3 regions of the Pseudomonas sp. F-14 TE3623 genome follow, and region 2 is predicted to be linked to each of the others. Evidence: predicted binding sites of a transcription regulator. Region 2 holds the regulator's gene; each other region holds the start of a gene.

Region 1 (5,571 bases), 1.0 Mb from region 2:
GCGACGACGGTGTTGCCGGAGGGGGATCTGGAATTGTTGATGGGGTATTTGAAGCATATGGCGGGGCGGAAGGTGAAGCCTTGATCGCTTGAGCCTTGTGCTGCCTGGACTGGCCGCTTCGCGAGCAAGCCCGCTCCCACATTGGTTCTCCTTTGTGTCACAAATTTTGTGCACGCCAAAGTTCTAATGTGGGAGCGGGCTTGCTCGCGAAGCGGTATCCCCAATCTTACTGCTGTTGGACGGAGATCACCGGCGCTGGCGTCGGTGAGACAAACACCTTCGCATGCATCTGCTCGCACCCACCGCCACGGCGCATGCCGCGCACCGGGCAGGCGTCGAGATAATCCAGGCCCACGGCCAGTTTCAGGTGACGCTCCGGGCGGGCCAGTTCGTTGGTTACGTCGAAGCTGTACCAGGCGTCATCCAGCCAGGCTTCAGCCCAGGCGTGACTGGCCAGGTGTTCGCTGTTCTCGCTGTACAAATACCCCGATACATAACGCGAGGGAATGCCCAGGCTGCGGGCGCAGGCGAGGAAGGCATGTGTGTGGTCCTGGCAGACCCCGGAACGCCCGGCGAAAGCCTGGGCGGCGCTGGTGTCCACTTCGGTGGAACCCGGCGTGTAGGTCATGTGCTGGTTCAGGCCATGCATCAAATCGATCAGCGCCGTACGATCCCGGCGTTGTTTGCAGGCCTTCTCGGCAAACGCGCGCAGGGCTTCGTCGGCTTCGGTCAGGCGTGTGAAGCGCAGGAACGGCAGCGCCGACTGGCTTTCATGCTCGGCTTCGCGCAGTTCGTCGATGTCCACCTGCCCTCGGGCCCCGATGATGATTGCCTCGTGGGGTTCGTCCAGGGTCAGCACATGCAGAATGTTGCCGAACGGATCGAGTTGCGCGCGCACCGGGCGTGGCAGGTCGAGCTGCCAGCTGAGCACGTGTTGGCGCTCGCTGTCATGGGGGGTCAGTCGCAGGTACTGGATGCTCGCCCGCACCTGATCTTCGTAGTGATAGGTGGTCTCGTGGCTAATGGAAAGTCTCATGCAGCCTCCAGGTAGGAACTGTGTATGGCGTTGCCCAACTGGCGCACCAGCGGGATGAACTCGGTCAGCCAGGCGTGCAGGCCTTCGTCGAGAATTTCGTTGATACCGGTGTAGCGCAGGCGTGCGTCCATTTCCGCGGCCAGGCGTTGCGCGGGACGGCCGTTGGCCCCCGGCAATTGGGCGAGGATCTGGTCGATTTCTTCGGTGCAGGCGCGCAGGGATCGCGGCACGTCGGCGCGCAGCAGCAACAACTCGGCCACATGTCGGGCACCAGGGGCGTCGCGGTAAATCTCGGTGTAAGCCTCAAACGACGACAAGGCCCGCAGCAAGGCGCTCCACTGGTAATAGGCGTGAGCCGTGCCGTCGCTGACTGCTTCGGCCTGATCGCCGGCCATTTCGTAACGAGCGTCGAGCAGGCGCAAAGTGTTGTCAGCCCTTTCGATAAAGGTGCCCAGACGAATGAAGCGGAACGCGTCGTTACGCATGATGGTGCCGTAGGACGCGCCTCGGAACAGGTGGGAACGTTCCTTGATCCACTCACAGAAACGGCTCATGCCGTAGCGACTCAAGCCTTGCTCGGCGATCCCGCGAATTTCCAGCCAGGTGGCGTTGATGTTTTCCCACATGTCGGCGGTGATTCGCCCACGCACCGCGTGGGCGCTGGCTCGCGCGGCACCGAGGCAGCTGTAGATGCTCGCCGGGTTGGCCGCATCCAACGCGAAAAAATGCAGCAGCCGTTCGGCATGCAGATCGCCGTGACGCTCCAGGTAATCGTCCAGAGTGCCGGTGATCAGCAACGGCATGGCGAGTTCGTGCAAGCCGTCGCCACGACCGTCCTGAGGCATCAGTGACAGCGAATAACTGATGTCGAGCATCCGTGCGAGGTTTTCGGCCCGCTCCAGGTAACGCGACATCCAATACAGATCCGAGGCAGTTCTACTTAACATGGCAGGCTTCCTTCAATCCTCGACCACCCAGGTGTCCTTGGTTCCGCCGCCCTGGGATGAGTTCACCACCAGGGAGCCTTCGCGCAAGGCGACACGGGTCAAACCGCCGGGCACTACCCGGGTTTCGCGGCCAGACAATACAAACGGACGCAGGTCGATATGGCGTGGAGCGATGCCGTTTTCGACAAAGGTCGGACAGGTCGATAAAGATAACGTCGGTTGGGCGATGTACGCGTGGGGCTTGGCTTTGATCCTCTCACGGAAAGATTCGATTTCCGCTGCCGTCGCCGCCGGCCCCACCAGCATTCCGTAACCACCGGAGCCTTGGGTTTCCTTGACCACCAGTTCTGGAAGATTGGCCAGCACGTGGGACAGTTCAGAGGGATTACGACACTGCCATGTAGGCACGTTCTTCAGGATCGGCTCTTCATCCAGGTAGAAACGAATCATGTCCGTGACGAAGGGATACACCGACTTGTCGTCCGCGACCCCGGTGCCGATGGCATTCGCCAGCACCACATTGCCGGAGCGGTAGGACGACAGCAGTCCTGGAACACCAAGCATCGAATCCGGGTTGAACGCCAGCGGATCAAGGAACGCATCGTCGAGGCGACGATAGATCACGTCGACGGCTTTCGGCCCGTCCGTGGTGCGCATGAACACCTTGTCATCGCGCACGAACAGGTCCGCGCCTTCCACCAGTTCAACGCCCATTTCCCGGGCCAGAAACGCATGCTCGAAAAACGCGCTGTTGAAGCGCCCCGGCGTCAGCACTACCACGCTCGGGTTGTCGATCGGGCTGGAGCTTTTCAGGGTGTCGAGCAACAGGTTCGGATAGTGGTCGATCGGTGCAATGCGCTGGGCCGCGAACAACTCGGGGAATAATCGCATCATCATTTTGCGGTCTTCGAGCATGTAGCTCACGCCGCTGGGTGTACGAAGATTGTCTTCGAGCACGTAGTACGTGCCGTCGCCATCGCGCACCAGGTCGACGCCGGAAATGTGCGAATAGATATCGCGGTGCAGATCCAGCCCTTGCATCGCCAACTGGTATTGCTCGTTGGCCAGCACTTGCTCGGCAGGAATGATGCCGGCCTTGATGATGCGCTGCTCGTGATAGAGGTCGGCAAGGAACATGTTCAATGCCTTGACCCGCTGAATGCAGCCGCGCTCGACGACCCGCCATTCACTGGCGGGGATACTGCGGGGAATGGTGTCGAAGGGAATCAGGCGCTCTGTCCCCTGCTCATCACCATAGAGCGTGAATGTAATCCCGGCACGATGAAATAACAGATCGGCCTCGCGTCGCCGTTGTGCCAAAAGCTCGTCAGGCGTTTCGGCCAGCCAACGGGCAAACTCCCGATAATGCGGGCGGACCTGGCCGCCGGCATCGTACATCTCATCAAAATAGGTGCGGATCATGCCGTACTCCTTGTCACCCGGACATCCAAGCCTTCGCAAGGCCCGTGCCATCGGCATAAACGCTTTGATATCAATCAGTTGGATAATGGCGTTGTATGCACCGCACCAATCCTGTGCGGTAAATGCCCCAACCTGATCGCCCCCGCTTCATGGCGAAGCAATGCTGTCGCCTATCTGCAGCATAGTCAGAGTTGATTTCACTGCCCGGGGGGCGGTGCGGATAATCGACGCATTCGCTGGAAACCTTATTGTTCTTCCCTTTTAGCCGCCTGTTCAGGTGGCTTTTTTTGCGCTTTTGAAACGTTATGAATCAAAAGCACGATCAAGAGATTCAAACCGCGAAACGAAAACGGCCAACCCAAAGGTCAGCCGTTGCTGAGTGTTGTCACTGTTCATAAAGTTATGCGAGTAGCCCTCGTACCTCCTGCTTGACGCCCCATCCCTCGATGATACCGCCCAGAGGCTCGACCACCGCCTCGAAGTCCTGTTCAAAGTCGCCGATCCCGTCGTAGGTGGCGTACATCACTTTGCTCAGTTCCAAATGCCACGCGCCGTCGTCGCGCACGCTGATCTGGGCATTCAAGGATTCACCACTGAAATGACCTGCCGCCCTGCGTGCCCGCTCCTCGTCCGGGAAAATGGCGTAGAACTCGATGGGGTGGAATCGTGAAAAGTCGAAACCGCCTTCTTTCATGCGGCGCAGCACGCTGCTGCTGATGTCTTCTTGATAGGCTGTGCTCATGAAACGTCCCCCTCAGACTGATGGATAGACTTTCCGTATTCCCTGCACTTTCAACCGATTGGTGAAAGTGATACGGCAACAGAGGTTGCCGACGGGAAACAAGCATGTAGCTGACAAGACCAGACCTTAGCGAGTCATTCGCTGATCTCGCTTGCAGAGTAGCCCCAAGATAGAGCTGCTGCCAAGGTCTGGTTGTGAATGTGACAGGAGGTGTATCAGATCGGGGTAATACTGATGATTTCAATGCTGTTCTGGGATTTCAGACTTTTGACGGTCGGATCATCGGTACGACCCTCCAGATCATTGAGATCCAGTTCGGCAGCGACCGGCAGGCACCGGGCGCGAATGAGCTTGGCGGCTTGCTCGCTGTTCGGGCATTCCTCGCACTCGAAGAGTTCGTCCACTGTTTCACCGTGATCATCCACGAAAGTGATTTTCCACTTTTGCATCGGTGCCTCCTCGATAAAACCCATGGATGGGCTTACAAGTATCTGGACTTTTGCGCTGACTGATCGTTCAAACGAATTGCGGTGTTCTGACAGGAAAAACAAGACCCCTTGTGGGAGCGGGCTTGCTCGCGAAAGCGGTGATTCAGTCAATATGCATGTCGACTGAATCACCGCTTTCGCGAGCAAGCCCGCTCCCACAGGGGAGTTGTGTGCAACCTTTAGTCGTTGCTGGGTTTGTTCACCGCTTGCAGTACGTATTGCGGCAAGGCGAACGCACCGATGTGGATTTCCGGGTTGTAGTAGCGGGTGATGATGCCGCTGCCGGCGAACCGCTGTTGCAGGGTTTCGCGGGACAATTTGCGATAGGCGGTATTGGTTGCGCCCCAAGCGAAGGTCATCGCGCCGCCGATGTAGGTCGGCACGGCCGCCTGATAGAAGTGCCAGTCCGGAAACAGGCTGCGCAGACGGCCGGCGGTGGTTTTGACTTCTTCGATTTGCATGAACGGCGTGCCATTCTGGGTCACCAGGATGCCGCCTTCGTTCAGGCAGCGACGGCAAGCCTGGTAGAAGTTTTCGGAGAACAGCACTTCGCCCGGGCCGATCGGGTCGGTGGAGTCGGAAATGATCACGTCGAACTTTTCGGTGGTGGTGGCGACGAAACGCATGCCGTCGTCGATCACCAGGTTCAGGCGTGGATCATCGAACGCCCCCTTGGAGTGATTCGGCAGGAATTCCTTGCACATGTCGACCACGGTGCCGTCGATCTCGACCATGGTGATGTGCTCGATGCTGCGGTGCTTGGCCACTTCACGCAGCATGCCGCCGTCGCCGCCGCCGATGATCAGCACGCGCTTGGCAGTGCCATGAGCGAGGATCGGCACGTGGGTGAGCATTTCGTGGTAGATGAATTCGTCGGCTTCGGTGGTCTGGATCACGCCGTCCAGTGCCATTACCCGGCCCATGCGCGGATTCTCG
Region 2 (5,571 bases):
GTTTTCGCTGATCGTGCCGGGCATTGCCGCGGCCGGAAACCTCGGCCTGACCCCTTGGGCGGCCAGCGGCCTGATCAGCTTCGGCATCATGCTGGGTGCATTCGGATTGTTTCTGGTGGATCGCAAGGTGTCCGGCGCTACGCCTGAAATGCTCGTGGGGACACTGGAGCGATCGGTGATTCCACCGCGGATCTGGTTGTTTGTGTTTGCCATCATCGCCCACAACATCCCCGAAGGCATGGCGGTCGGCGTCTCGGCCGGCGGTGGCATGCCTGACGCCGACAGCCTGGCCATGGGCATAGCTTTGCAGGATGTGCCGGAAGGGCTGGTGATTGCGTTGGTGTTGGCCGGAGCAGGGATGTCGCGGGTGAAGGCGTTCCTGATCGGTGCTGCGTCAGGGTTGGTCGAGCCGGTCTTCGCATTGTTGTGCGCCTGGCTGGTGAGCCTGGCCGAACTGCTGTTGCCTTTGGGGCTGGCACTGGCGGCCGGTGCGATGTTGCTGGTGGTGACTCACGAAGTCATTCCCGAATCGCGCCGCCATGGTCACGACAAACTGGCAAGCCTTGGGCTGCTGATCGGGTTTTGTCTGATGATGGTGATGGATACCGCGTTGGCTTGAGAAAAAAGATCGCAGCCTTCGGCAGCTCCTACAGATGTCCGCAATCCCATGTAGGAGCTGCCGAAGGCTGCGATCTTTTGATGTTCATTCGCCTTCGTCGAAGTAACGGTTGATCAAGTCTGTTAGCGCATTCAGCGCTTCCTGCGCTTGTTCGCCTTCGGTGATCAGGTGGATTTTGGTGCCCTTGCCCGCAGCGAGCATCATCATTGCCATGATGCTTTTGCCATCGACCGTGGATTCCGGAGTGCGTCCTACCCTGATCGTGCAATCCTTGAACTCACCGGCGACCCCAACGAATTTTGCAGACGCGCGGGCATGCAGGCCCAGCTTGTTGATGATTTCGATTTCCAGAGCAGGCATCGCGATGTGAATCCTTTAGCTGAGGTCGCGGTGGCGGACCTGGACGTTCTTCAGGGTTTTTTGCAGGACCTGACCCAGACGTTCGGTCAGGTAGACAGAGCGGTGATGCCCGCCAGTGCAGCCAATGGCAATGGTGACATAGGCGCGGTTGCTGGCGGCAAAGCGGGGCAGCCACTTGAGCAGGTACGAGGAAATGTCCTGGAACATCTCTTCGACGTCAGGCTGTGCCGCCAGGTACTCGGCCACCGGTTGATCGAGCCCGGACTGTGCCCGTAGCTCCGGCTTCCAGTAAGGGTTGGGCAGGCAGCGCACGTCGAACACCAGATCGGCGTCCACCGGCATGCCACGCTTGAACCCGAAAGATTCCACCAGGAACGCAGTACCAGGCTCCGGCTGATTCAGCAGGCGCAGCTTGATGGTATCGCGTAGCTGATACAGGTTCAGATTGGTGGTGTTGACCTTGAGGTCGGCCAGATCGGCGATAGGCCCCAGCAGATTGGTCTCGTCCTGAATCGCCTCCGCCAATGAGCGATTGGCGCTGCTCAGCGGGTGACGACGGCGAGTTTCCGAAAAGCGTTTGAGCAAGGTTTCTTCGTCGGCGTCCAGGTACAGCACATCGCACTGGATATGCCGGCTGCGGACCTCTTCCAGCAATTCGGGAAACCGTGACAGGTGGCTCGGCAAGTTACGCGCATCGATAGACACGGCCACCAGCGGTTGTGCCAGTTCAGTATGAATCAGCGCGCGTTCGGCCAGCTCCGGCAGCAAGCCGGCAGGCAGGTTGTCGATGCAGTAATAGCCGTTGTCCTCGAGCACATCGAGGGCGGTACTTTTACCTGAGCCGGAGCGGCCGCTGACGATGATCAGGCGCATGATTAGTGACCGTTCTGCTCGTCCAGGACAACCTGATACAAGGCTTCATTGCTCGGGGCGCTGCGCAGTTTTTCACGCACTTCCTTGCGATCCAGCATGCTGGCGATCTGGCGGAGCAATTCCAGGTGTGCATCGGTGGCAGCTTCCGGGACCAGCAGCACAAACAGCAGGTCAACCGGGGCACCGTCGATGGCGTCGAAATCGATAGGGGCTTCCAGGTGCAGCAGCGCACTGATTGGCGAGGTGCAGCCTTTGAGCCGGCAATGGGGGATGGCGATGCCGTTGCCGAAACCGGTAGAACCGAGTTTCTCACGGGCAATCAGGGCCTCGAAGACGTCCTGCATTTCCAGATCCGGTACTTCGCGGTGGATAAGGTTGGCAATTTGCTCGAGGGCTTTCTTTTTACTGCCACCCGGCGCGTTCACTTGGGAACGGCCGGGGGTCAGGATGGTTTCTAGTCGGATCATGGATTGGGGGTGTTAACGACCGGTCGCGCCCTGGAGGAGGCTCTGGGTCTTTTCCTTATGCTTTTTGAGTTGGCGATCCAGCTTGTCGGTCAGCAGGTCGATGGCGGCATACATGTCCGTATGCTCGGCATTGGCGACCACTTCTCCGCCGGGAATATGCAGCGTGGCTTCGATCTTCTGCAGCAGTTTTTCGACGTTCATCGTGACTTGCACATTGGTGATCTTGTCGAAATGCCTCTCCAATCGGTCGAGTTTTTCGCCGATGTAGGTGCGCAGGGGTTCGGTCACTTCCAGTTGGTGTCCACTGATGTTGACTTGCATACAGCTTCTCCTTCGTTGCCAGTGCATAAAGCGGCAGGCAGAAATGCCTGCCACTGGAACGCTGTGGCGAGCCCGGCGGCTACATCAACCGCTTCCGTTCGCTGGAAGGCGCGATCCCCAGGGATTCGCGGTACTTGGCGACGGTGCGACGGGCTACCTGAATGCCTTGTGCCTCCAGTAAACCAGCGATCTTGCTGTCACTCAACGGCTTTTTCTGATTTTCCGCAGCAACCAGTTTTTTGATGATCGCGCGGATCGCTGTGGACGAGCATTCACCGCCTTCGGAGGTACTGACGTGGCTGGAAAAAAAGTATTTCAGTTCATAGATGCCCCGTGGGGTATGCATGAATTTTTGTGTGGTCACCCGTGAAATCGTCGATTCATGCATACCCACCGCTTCGGCGATGTCATGCAGTACCAACGGCTTCATGGCTTCGTCACCGTATTCAAGAAAGCCGCGCTGATGCTCGACGATCTGGGTGGCGACTTTCATCAGGGTTTCATTGCGGCTTTGCAGGCTCTTGATGAACCAGCGAGCTTCCTGCAGCTGGTTACGCATGAAGGTGTTGTCAGCGCTGGTATCAGCGCGGCGCACGAAGCCGGCGTATTGGGCATTGACCCGCAGGCGTGGCACAGATTCCTGATTCAGCTCCACCAGCCAGCGCTCGTTGTCCTTGCGCACAATCACGTCGGGAACGACGTATTCGGCTTCAGTGGACTCGATCTGTGAGCCCGGGCGTGGGTTGAGGCTCTGGACCAATTCGATGACCTGGCGCAGCTCATCTTCCTTGAGCTTCATGCGGCGCATCAGCTGGCTGTAGTCGCGGCTGCCGAGCAGGTCGATGTAATCGGTGACCAAACGCTTGGCCTCGGCCAGCCAAGGGGTCTTGGCGGACAGCTGGCGCAGTTGCAGCAGCAGGCATTCACCGAGGTTGCGGGCGCCGATGCCAGCGGGTTCGAATTGTTGAATGCGGTGCAGGACGGCTTCGATTTCGTCCAGTTCGATGTCCAGTTCCGGGTCGAACGCTTCGAGGATTTCCTCGAGGGTTTCGTCCAGGTAGCCCTGATTGTTGATGCAGTCGATCAGGGTTACGGCGATCAGACGATCGGTGTCGGACATCGGTGCCAGGTTCAGCTGCCAGAGCAAATGGCTTTGCAGGCTTTCACCGACTGATGTGCGGGTGGTGAAATCCCACTCGTCATCATCATTGCTCGGCAGGCTGCTGGCGCTGGTCTGGTAGACGTCCTCCCAGGCCGTGTCGACGGGCAACTCGTTGGGAATTCGTTCGTTCCAGTCGCCTTCCTCGAGGTTATCCACCGTCGGGGCGGTTTCCTGGTAGGAGGGTTCCTGAATGTCGGCGTTGGGTTTCTGTTCGGCGCTATCGGCCAAGGGGTCTGCGTTATCGAAGTCGTCGCCTTCTTCCTGGCGTTCGAGCATCGGATTGGACTCCAGGGCCTCCTGGATTTCCTGTTGCAGGTCCAGGGTCGACAATTGGAGCAGGCGGATGGCCTGTTGCAGCTGCGGTGTCATCGTCAGCTGCTGGCCCATTCTCAAGACTAGCGATGGTTTCATGGCAGGGGCTTAACACCTTATTCGCCGGCGCACATGCGCCATCCACTACAGGGCGCCGAAGCGCCAAACATAAGCAAATTATATGCCCGAAACTGAAGTGTTTGCCTAGAGCGCTGTAACAATAAAAAGTTATTGATTTTTTATTGAAGTGAGCGCTCTCTCGGCGACCCGGGCACCTGAGTGCTTACAGGCGGAACTCATGACCCAGATACACTTCCTTGACCAGTTCATTGGCTAGGATGGTGGCGGAGTCACCTTCAGCGATCAGTTGACCATCGTTGACGATGTAGGCGGTTTCGCAGATATCCAGGGTTTCACGGACGTTGTGGTCCGTGATCAGCACACCAATGCCTTTGGCCTTGAGATGATGAATGATCTGCTTGATGTCGCCCACCGAAATCGGGTCCACACCGGCGAAGGGTTCGTCTAGGAGGATGAATTTCGGATTGGTGGCCAGTGCCCGGGCGATTTCCACGCGGCGGCGTTCACCACCGGACAGGCTCATGCCGAGGTTGTCGCGGATGTGGTGGATGTGAAATTCCTGCAGCAGGCTTTCCAGCTCTTGGCGACGACCGGCCTTGTCGAGTTCCTTGCGAGTCTCGAGGATGGCCATGATGTTGTCGGCCACCGACAGTTTGCGGAAGATCGACGCTTCTTGCGGAAGATAGCCGATACCCGCCTTCGCACGACCGTGCATCGGCTGGTGGCTGACGTCCAGGTCATCGATCAGTACACGGCCCTGATCGGCCTGTACCAAGCCGACAATCATGTAGAAGCAGGTGGTTTTACCGGCGCCGTTAGGGCCAAGCAGGCCGACGATCTGACCGCTGTCAATGGACAGGCTGACGTCGCGCACGACCTGACGGCTCTTGTAGCTCTTGGCCAGATGCTGAGCTTTCAGAGTTGCCATTACTGGGCCTTTTGCTCGTCGGTTTTCTTCTTCGGCTGGATCACCATGTCGATGCGAGGACGCTCCTCGGTAACCTTGTTACCCGTGGCACGACCGGCACTCGCAAGCTTTTTGACTGTGTCGTAGACGATTTTCTCGCCTTGGGTGACGTTGTTGTCTTTGTCGATGACTTTGGCGCGATCGATCAGCACGACGCGGTTTTGCGAGGCGTGGTACTGAATTGTCACTCCGTAACCCTGAACAGGCTTGGTGTCGCCCGCCGTTTGCAGTTGCTCGAAGTAGGCGAGGTTGCCCACCGAAGTCACCACGTCGATGTCGCCGGCCGGGGTGCGGGTGATGGTCACGGTGTTACCGGTGACCTTCATCGAGCCCTGCGTAATGATTACATCGCCTTTATAAGTGGCAACGCCATTCTTGTCGTCCAGTTGGGCATCGTCGGCCTGAATGC
Region 3 (5,571 bases), 1.1 Mb from region 2:
CACGCTTGACCCACTTGCCCAGCGCCTTGAGGTTTTTTTGCAGACGGTTGGCAAACATCTGCCCGCCTTCACTCAAGCGCGGTTGCTCGATCACCACCGGGGCCGGTTTGATCGGGTTACCGTTCTTGTTGTACTTCTCGTACTTGCCCGGTGCCACATCGTTGTCGGGAACTTCGACTTCAGCTTGCTCGCGCTCGATCTGACGCTGTTCCGGAGTACGACGCTCGCCGGTGACGAACTGGTCCGGCGTGACCTTGATCAGCAGCAATTTGCACGGCAAGGCGCCGTTCCAGAATGAATACTGCTTGTGGCTGCGGATACCCATGCGCTTGCCCAGGTCCGGGGCGCCGGTGAACACCGCCGCTTCCCAGTTCAGGCACGCCTGACGCAGACGTTCGCCGAGGTTCTGGTAGAGATAGAGCAGGCTCGCCTCATCGCCCAGACGCTCGCCGTACGGAGGGTTGCAGATCACCAGGCCTTTCTGGTTCTGGTCCGGGCGCGGCTCGAATGTCGCGACTTCGCCCTGATAGATCTTGATCCACTCGCTCAGGCCGGCACGTTCGACGTTATTGCGGCCCGGTTGAATCAGGCGTGGGTCAGCTTCGTAACCGCGAATCCACAGCGGTGGCTTGGCCAGGCCGGCTGCGGCGCGTTCGGTGGCTTCTTCGTGGAGCTTTTTCCACAGCGCAGGCACGTGACCGAGCCAGGCGGTGAAGCCCCATTGCTCGCGACGCAGGTTCGGCGCCATGTCGGCGGCGATCATCGCTGCTTCGACCAGGAACGTACCGACACCGCACATCGGGTCAGCCAGCGCGCCGCCATCGGCGGCAATCCGTGGCCAGCCGGAACGGATCAGAATCGCCGCCGCGAGGTTTTCCTTCAGCGGCGCCGCGCCCTGCTGCAAACGATAACCGCGCTGGTGCAGGCTGTGACCGGACAGGTCGAGGGACAGAATCGCTTCGCCACGGTCCAGGCGCAGGTGAATGCGCAGATCCGGGTTGAGCTTGTCGATGGACGGACGGTCGCCCTGCGGGGTGCGCAGTTTATCGACGATCGCATCCTTGACCTTCAAGGCGCCGAAGTGCGTGTTATCAATGCCCGAACCGTGACCGCTGAACTCGACGGCCAGGGTGCCATCGTTGAGCATGTGGTCTTGCCACTCGATATCCAGCACGCCGTGATAGAGGTCTTCGGCGTCCTTCATCGGGAAGCGCTTGAGCACCAGCAGTACCCGGTTCGCCAGACGCGACCACAGGCACAGGCGATAGGCGGTTTCCATGGTGGCCATGCCGCGCACAGCCGAGGTGTGCTCACGTGCATCCTCAAGGCCAAGCCCGACGGCTTCCTCGATGAGCAGGCCTTCAAGGCCTTTGGGGCAAGTGAGGAAGAGTTCGAAACGATCGGACATGGTAATTCCAGAGCCTTTAGCTAAGTGAATCGGCAACGCATTGCCGATCCGGTTTTCAATCAGGCGTTTTTCTGACAGAACGCCCGCGTGGCACGAAGGTGTGCCGTCCCACCCTGACTGCTCGGGTTAAAAGAGCTTAGATGCCAGGACAGATATAAAAGTTGATGCAACAAAATGTCATAAGTCGACCCTTCGTCGAATAGTCCCCAAGTGAACGGGTGTCATTCTCGTTAAAGGCCTCACCCCTCTCATCCAGCGCAGGGCCGATCATACCGGGGTTTGGCCAATAAACGCGGGACAAATATCGTGTTACTTATGGCCATAGCATCTTTATGGTTACGTTCTTATGACAAAACGATCATTCCCTCGATGTGACGCATTGGTTAGAACTCAACACAGGTTGACGTCGCAACGGCGTCAACACCTTGGCTCGCGACGCCGGCAGCGAGCCGCCAACGGCAGGATTTTTCTGCCTGACCTCGATTGAGGTCGACGCGATAAATACAGTCAACAAGTGAGGGCAACACCCTATGAGAAGACTTAAGCGTGATCCGTTGGAAAGAGCATTTTTGCGCGGATATCAATATGGCGTTGGTGGTAAATCCCGTGAGCTTTGCCCTTTTACTCTACCGTCGGTACGCCAAGCCTGGATCAATGGCTGGCGAGAAGGACGCGGCGACAACTGGGACGGTATGACCGGCACTGCGGGAATCCACAGACTCAACGAACTTCACGCCGTCGGCTAATACAGGGCACACACTCCGACACGACAATCTGATTACGCAACGACTTAACCACGCACGTCCCATCCGGACGGCGGGCTTCGGCCCAGGGGCTCCTTCGAGGAGCCCTTTTTTATGTCTGCCAGAAACTCAATCTCGAACTGCAAACACATGACCTGTGGGAGCGGGCTTGCTCGCGAAAGCGATTTAACATTCAAGAATGATGTTGACTGACCCAACGCTTTCGCGAGCAAGCCCGCTCCCACAGGGATTAGCGCAGCGCGGCGATGGCATCCACCGATTCACGAATCAACGCCGGGCCTTTATAGATGAAGCCGGAGTAGAGCTGCACCAAACTTGCACCCGCGGCGATTTTCTCAGCCGCGTGCTTGCCTTCGGTGATGCCGCCCACGGCGATGATTGGCAAGCGACCGGCCAGTTCCGCCGCCAGCACCTTCACCGTGTGAGTGCTCTTGTCGCGAACCGGTGCACCGGACAAACCGCCCGCCTCGTCACCATGTTCCATACCTTCGACACCGACGCGACTCAGGGTGGTGTTGGTGGCGATCACCGCGTCCATCCCGGTTTCGATCAACGCTTGGGCGACTTGAGCGGTTTCTTCGTCAGTCATGTCCGGCGCGATCTTGATCGCCAGCGGAACATGTTTGCCATGACGCAGGGCCAGTTCCGCCCGGCGGGTGGCCAGGTCGGCGAGCAATTGCTTGAGCGAATCGCCGAATTGCAGGCTGCGCAGGCCCGGGGTGTTAGGCGAGCTGACGTTGACCGTCACATAGCTGGCGTGGGCATAGACCTTGTCCAGGCAGATCAGGTAATCGTCGACCGCACGTTCAACCGGCGTATCGAAATTCTTGCCGATGTTGATGCCCAGCACGCCCTTGTACTTGGCCGCCGCCACGCGAGCGAGCAAGTGATCGACGCCGAGGTTGTTGAAACCCATGCGGTTGATGATCGCCTCGGCGTCCGGCAAGCGGAAAATCCGTGGTTTCGGGTTGCCCGGTTGTGGACGCGGCGTGATGGTACCGATTTCGACGAAACCGAAACCCAATTGGGCAAAGCCATCGATCGCTGCGCCGTTCTTGTCCAGACCGGCCGCCAAACCCACAGGGTTCGGGAACTCCAGGCCCATGACCGTTACCGGCAGTTTCGCCGGTGCCTTGCACAGCAAGCCGTTGAGGCCCAAACGCCCGCCCGCGCCGATCAGGTCCAGGGACAGATCGTGGGAGGTTTCCGGGGAAAGTTTGAACAGCAGCTGACGGGCCAGGGTGTACATGGGCAGGCTTGACTCGGTTGGCGATGAGAGGCGGCGATTATAGCCGCGCATCAGGGCTTCACGCGAGGCGCGCAACAAAATCAGCCAGCGATGGCATATGCCTTGCACCGTCACAGGCATCAGCACTCATGCCAACGGCGGGATGAGTGGAAGGACAATGGCGTCGTCACCCGGCTTTGCCCACGCAAGGGCCTTGGGACGACGCTTTTTTTTGGAAGGTGCGAAATCGATGAACGAACCATCAGCCGGCCCACTGGCCTGGGTCAATGGCAGCGATGCCCCGGAAAAAACCGCAATCAACCTCGGCTTCATGGCCTTGAGCGACTGCGCCTCAGTGGTGGTCGCGGCCACTCAGGGCTTCGCCCAACCGTACGGTCTGACCCTGAACCTCAAGCGCCAATCGTCCTGGGCCAACCTGCGAGACAAACTGGTCAGCGGCGAACTCGACGCCGCCCACAGCCTGTACGGCCTGATTTACGCGGTGCATCTGGGGATCGGCGGCGTAGCCTCCACCGACATGGCCGTGCTCATGGGCCTGAACCAGAACGGCCAGAGCATCAACCTCTCCCACGGTTTGCAGGCCCTGGACGTGACCAGTCCTGAAGCACTGGACCGACATGTGCACCAAAGTCGCCCAAAACTGACCTTCGCGCAGACATTTCCTACGGGCACCCACGCCATGTGGCTGTATTACTGGCTCGCGAGCCAGGGTATTCATCCATTGCAGGATGTCGACAGCGTGGTGGTGCCGCCGCCGCAAATGGTCGCGCACCTGCAAGCCGGGCGCATCGACGGTTTCTGTGTCGGCGAGCCGTGGGCGGCCAGTGCAGTACAGCAAAATCTCGGGTTTACGATGGCCACCACCCAGACGATCTGGCCCGATCACCCGGAAAAAGTCCTCGGCTGCACCCGCGCCTTTGTCGAGCAATACCCCAACACCGCACGGGCATTGGTGATGGCGATCCTCGAAGCCAGCCGATTCATCGAAGCCAGCCGCGAAAATCGCCGCAGCACCGCGCAACTGTTGAGTGCGCCTGAGTATCTGGATGCACCGCTCGAGTGCATCGAACCGCGCTTGCTCGGTGACTACGCCGACGGTCTGGGTAATCGCTGGCAAGACCCGCACGCCGTGCGTTTCCACGGTGGTGGCGAGGTCAATTTTCCGTATTTGTCCGACGGTATGTGGTTCATGACCCAGTTCCGGCGCTGGGGTTTGTTGCGTGACGACCCGGATTACCTCGGCGTGGCCCGTCAGGTCCAGCAACTAGACTTATACCGTGAGGCCGCCACCGCTGTCGGTGTGCCCGCCCGGTGCCAGGAAATGCGCAGCAGTCAACTGATCGACGGCAAAGTCTGGGACGGCTCGGACCCGGCCGGCTATGCCCGCAGCTTCACGCTGCACGCCATGAGCGACAGCGCTCCCCTTCTCGCCAGCCGCTGACAGGAGCCTACGAATATGTTGCGTATCCTGCTGATCAATGACACTGCGAAAAAAGTCGGGCGTCTGAAGGCGGCCCTGACCGAAGCCGGGTTCGAGGTCATCGACGAGTCCGGCCTGACCATTGACCTGCCCGCGCGCGTCGAAACGGTGCGCCCGGACGTGATCCTGATCGATACCGAGTCACCGAGCCGCGATGTGATGGAGCAAGTGGTGCTGGTGACCCGTGACCAACCACGGCCGATTGTGATGTTCACCGACGAGCACGATCCCGACGTGATGCGCCGCGCCATCAAGTCCGGCGTCAGTGCCTACATCGTCGAAGGCATCCACGCACAACGCTTGCAGCCGATTCTCGACGTGGCCATGGCGCGCTTTGAAAGCGACCAGGCTCTGCGCGCGCAACTGCACGCCCGCGACCAGCAACTGGCCGAGCGCAAGCGCATCGAGCTGGCCAAGGGGCTTCTGATGAAGATGAAGGACTGCAACGAAGAAGAGGCCTACACCCTGATGCGCCGCCAGGCCATGAGCCGCCAGCAGAAGCTGATACAGGTGGCGGAGCAGATCATTGCCATGAGTGAACTGCTTGGCTGAAGTCCTGCGGTGAATGATCTATCGCCTTCGCGAGCAAGCCCGCTCCCACACTTGATTTGTGTCGAACTTCAATGTCGTGAACGACACAACTCCCCTGTGGGAGCGGGCTTGCTCGCGA

Evidence for each region. Region 2 encodes sigma-54, which starts transcription at its own class of promoters, with help from an activator protein. Its sites were predicted from a motif close to ANTGGCATNNANNTTGCTNT; they were not measured.
Region 1: AB7M29_RS12730 (circularly permuted type 2 ATP-grasp protein) is a predicted target of sigma-54. The motif match lies at 3,438-3,457, and genes of this name have one in related genera.
Region 3: AB7M29_RS12995 (CmpA/NrtA family ABC transporter substrate-binding protein) is a predicted target of sigma-54. The motif match lies at 3,511-3,530, and genes of this name have one in related genera.

What each region holds. Positions count from the first base shown of each region.
Region 1 is NZ_JBRJHM010000001.1:2,757,133-2,762,703, reverse strand. It holds gene AB7M29_RS12745 (c-type cytochrome) at 1-84, shown strand, start outside; gene AB7M29_RS12740 (transglutaminase family protein) at 227-1,036, opposite strand; gene AB7M29_RS12735 (alpha-E domain-containing protein) at 1,033-1,983, opposite strand; gene AB7M29_RS12730 (circularly permuted type 2 ATP-grasp protein) at 1,996-3,405, opposite strand; gene AB7M29_RS12725 (ribonuclease E inhibitor RraB) at 3,806-4,147, opposite strand; gene AB7M29_RS12720 (hypothetical protein) at 4,363-4,596, opposite strand; gene speE (polyamine aminopropyltransferase) at 4,815-5,571, opposite strand, start outside.
Region 2 is NZ_JBRJHM010000001.1:1,713,787-1,719,357, forward strand. It holds gene AB7M29_RS07625 (ZIP family metal transporter) at 1-619, shown strand, start outside; gene AB7M29_RS07630 (HPr family phosphocarrier protein) at 704-979, opposite strand; gene rapZ (RNase adapter RapZ) at 995-1,852, opposite strand; gene ptsN (PTS IIA-like nitrogen regulatory protein PtsN) at 1,855-2,319, opposite strand; gene hpf (ribosome hibernation-promoting factor, HPF/YfiA family) at 2,332-2,640, opposite strand; gene AB7M29_RS07650 (RNA polymerase factor sigma-54) at 2,720-4,213, opposite strand; gene lptB (LPS export ABC transporter ATP-binding protein) at 4,398-5,123, opposite strand; gene lptA (lipopolysaccharide transport periplasmic protein LptA) at 5,123-5,571, opposite strand, start outside.
Region 3 is NZ_JBRJHM010000001.1:2,819,522-2,825,092, reverse strand. It holds gene rlmKL (bifunctional 23S rRNA (guanine(2069)-N(7))-methyltransferase RlmK/23S rRNA (guanine(2445)-N(2))-methyltransferase RlmL) at 1-1,408, opposite strand, end outside; gene rmf (ribosome modulation factor) at 1,939-2,154, shown strand; gene AB7M29_RS13000 (quinone-dependent dihydroorotate dehydrogenase) at 2,402-3,421, opposite strand; gene AB7M29_RS12995 (CmpA/NrtA family ABC transporter substrate-binding protein) at 3,651-4,862, shown strand; gene AB7M29_RS12990 (ANTAR domain-containing response regulator) at 4,878-5,453, shown strand.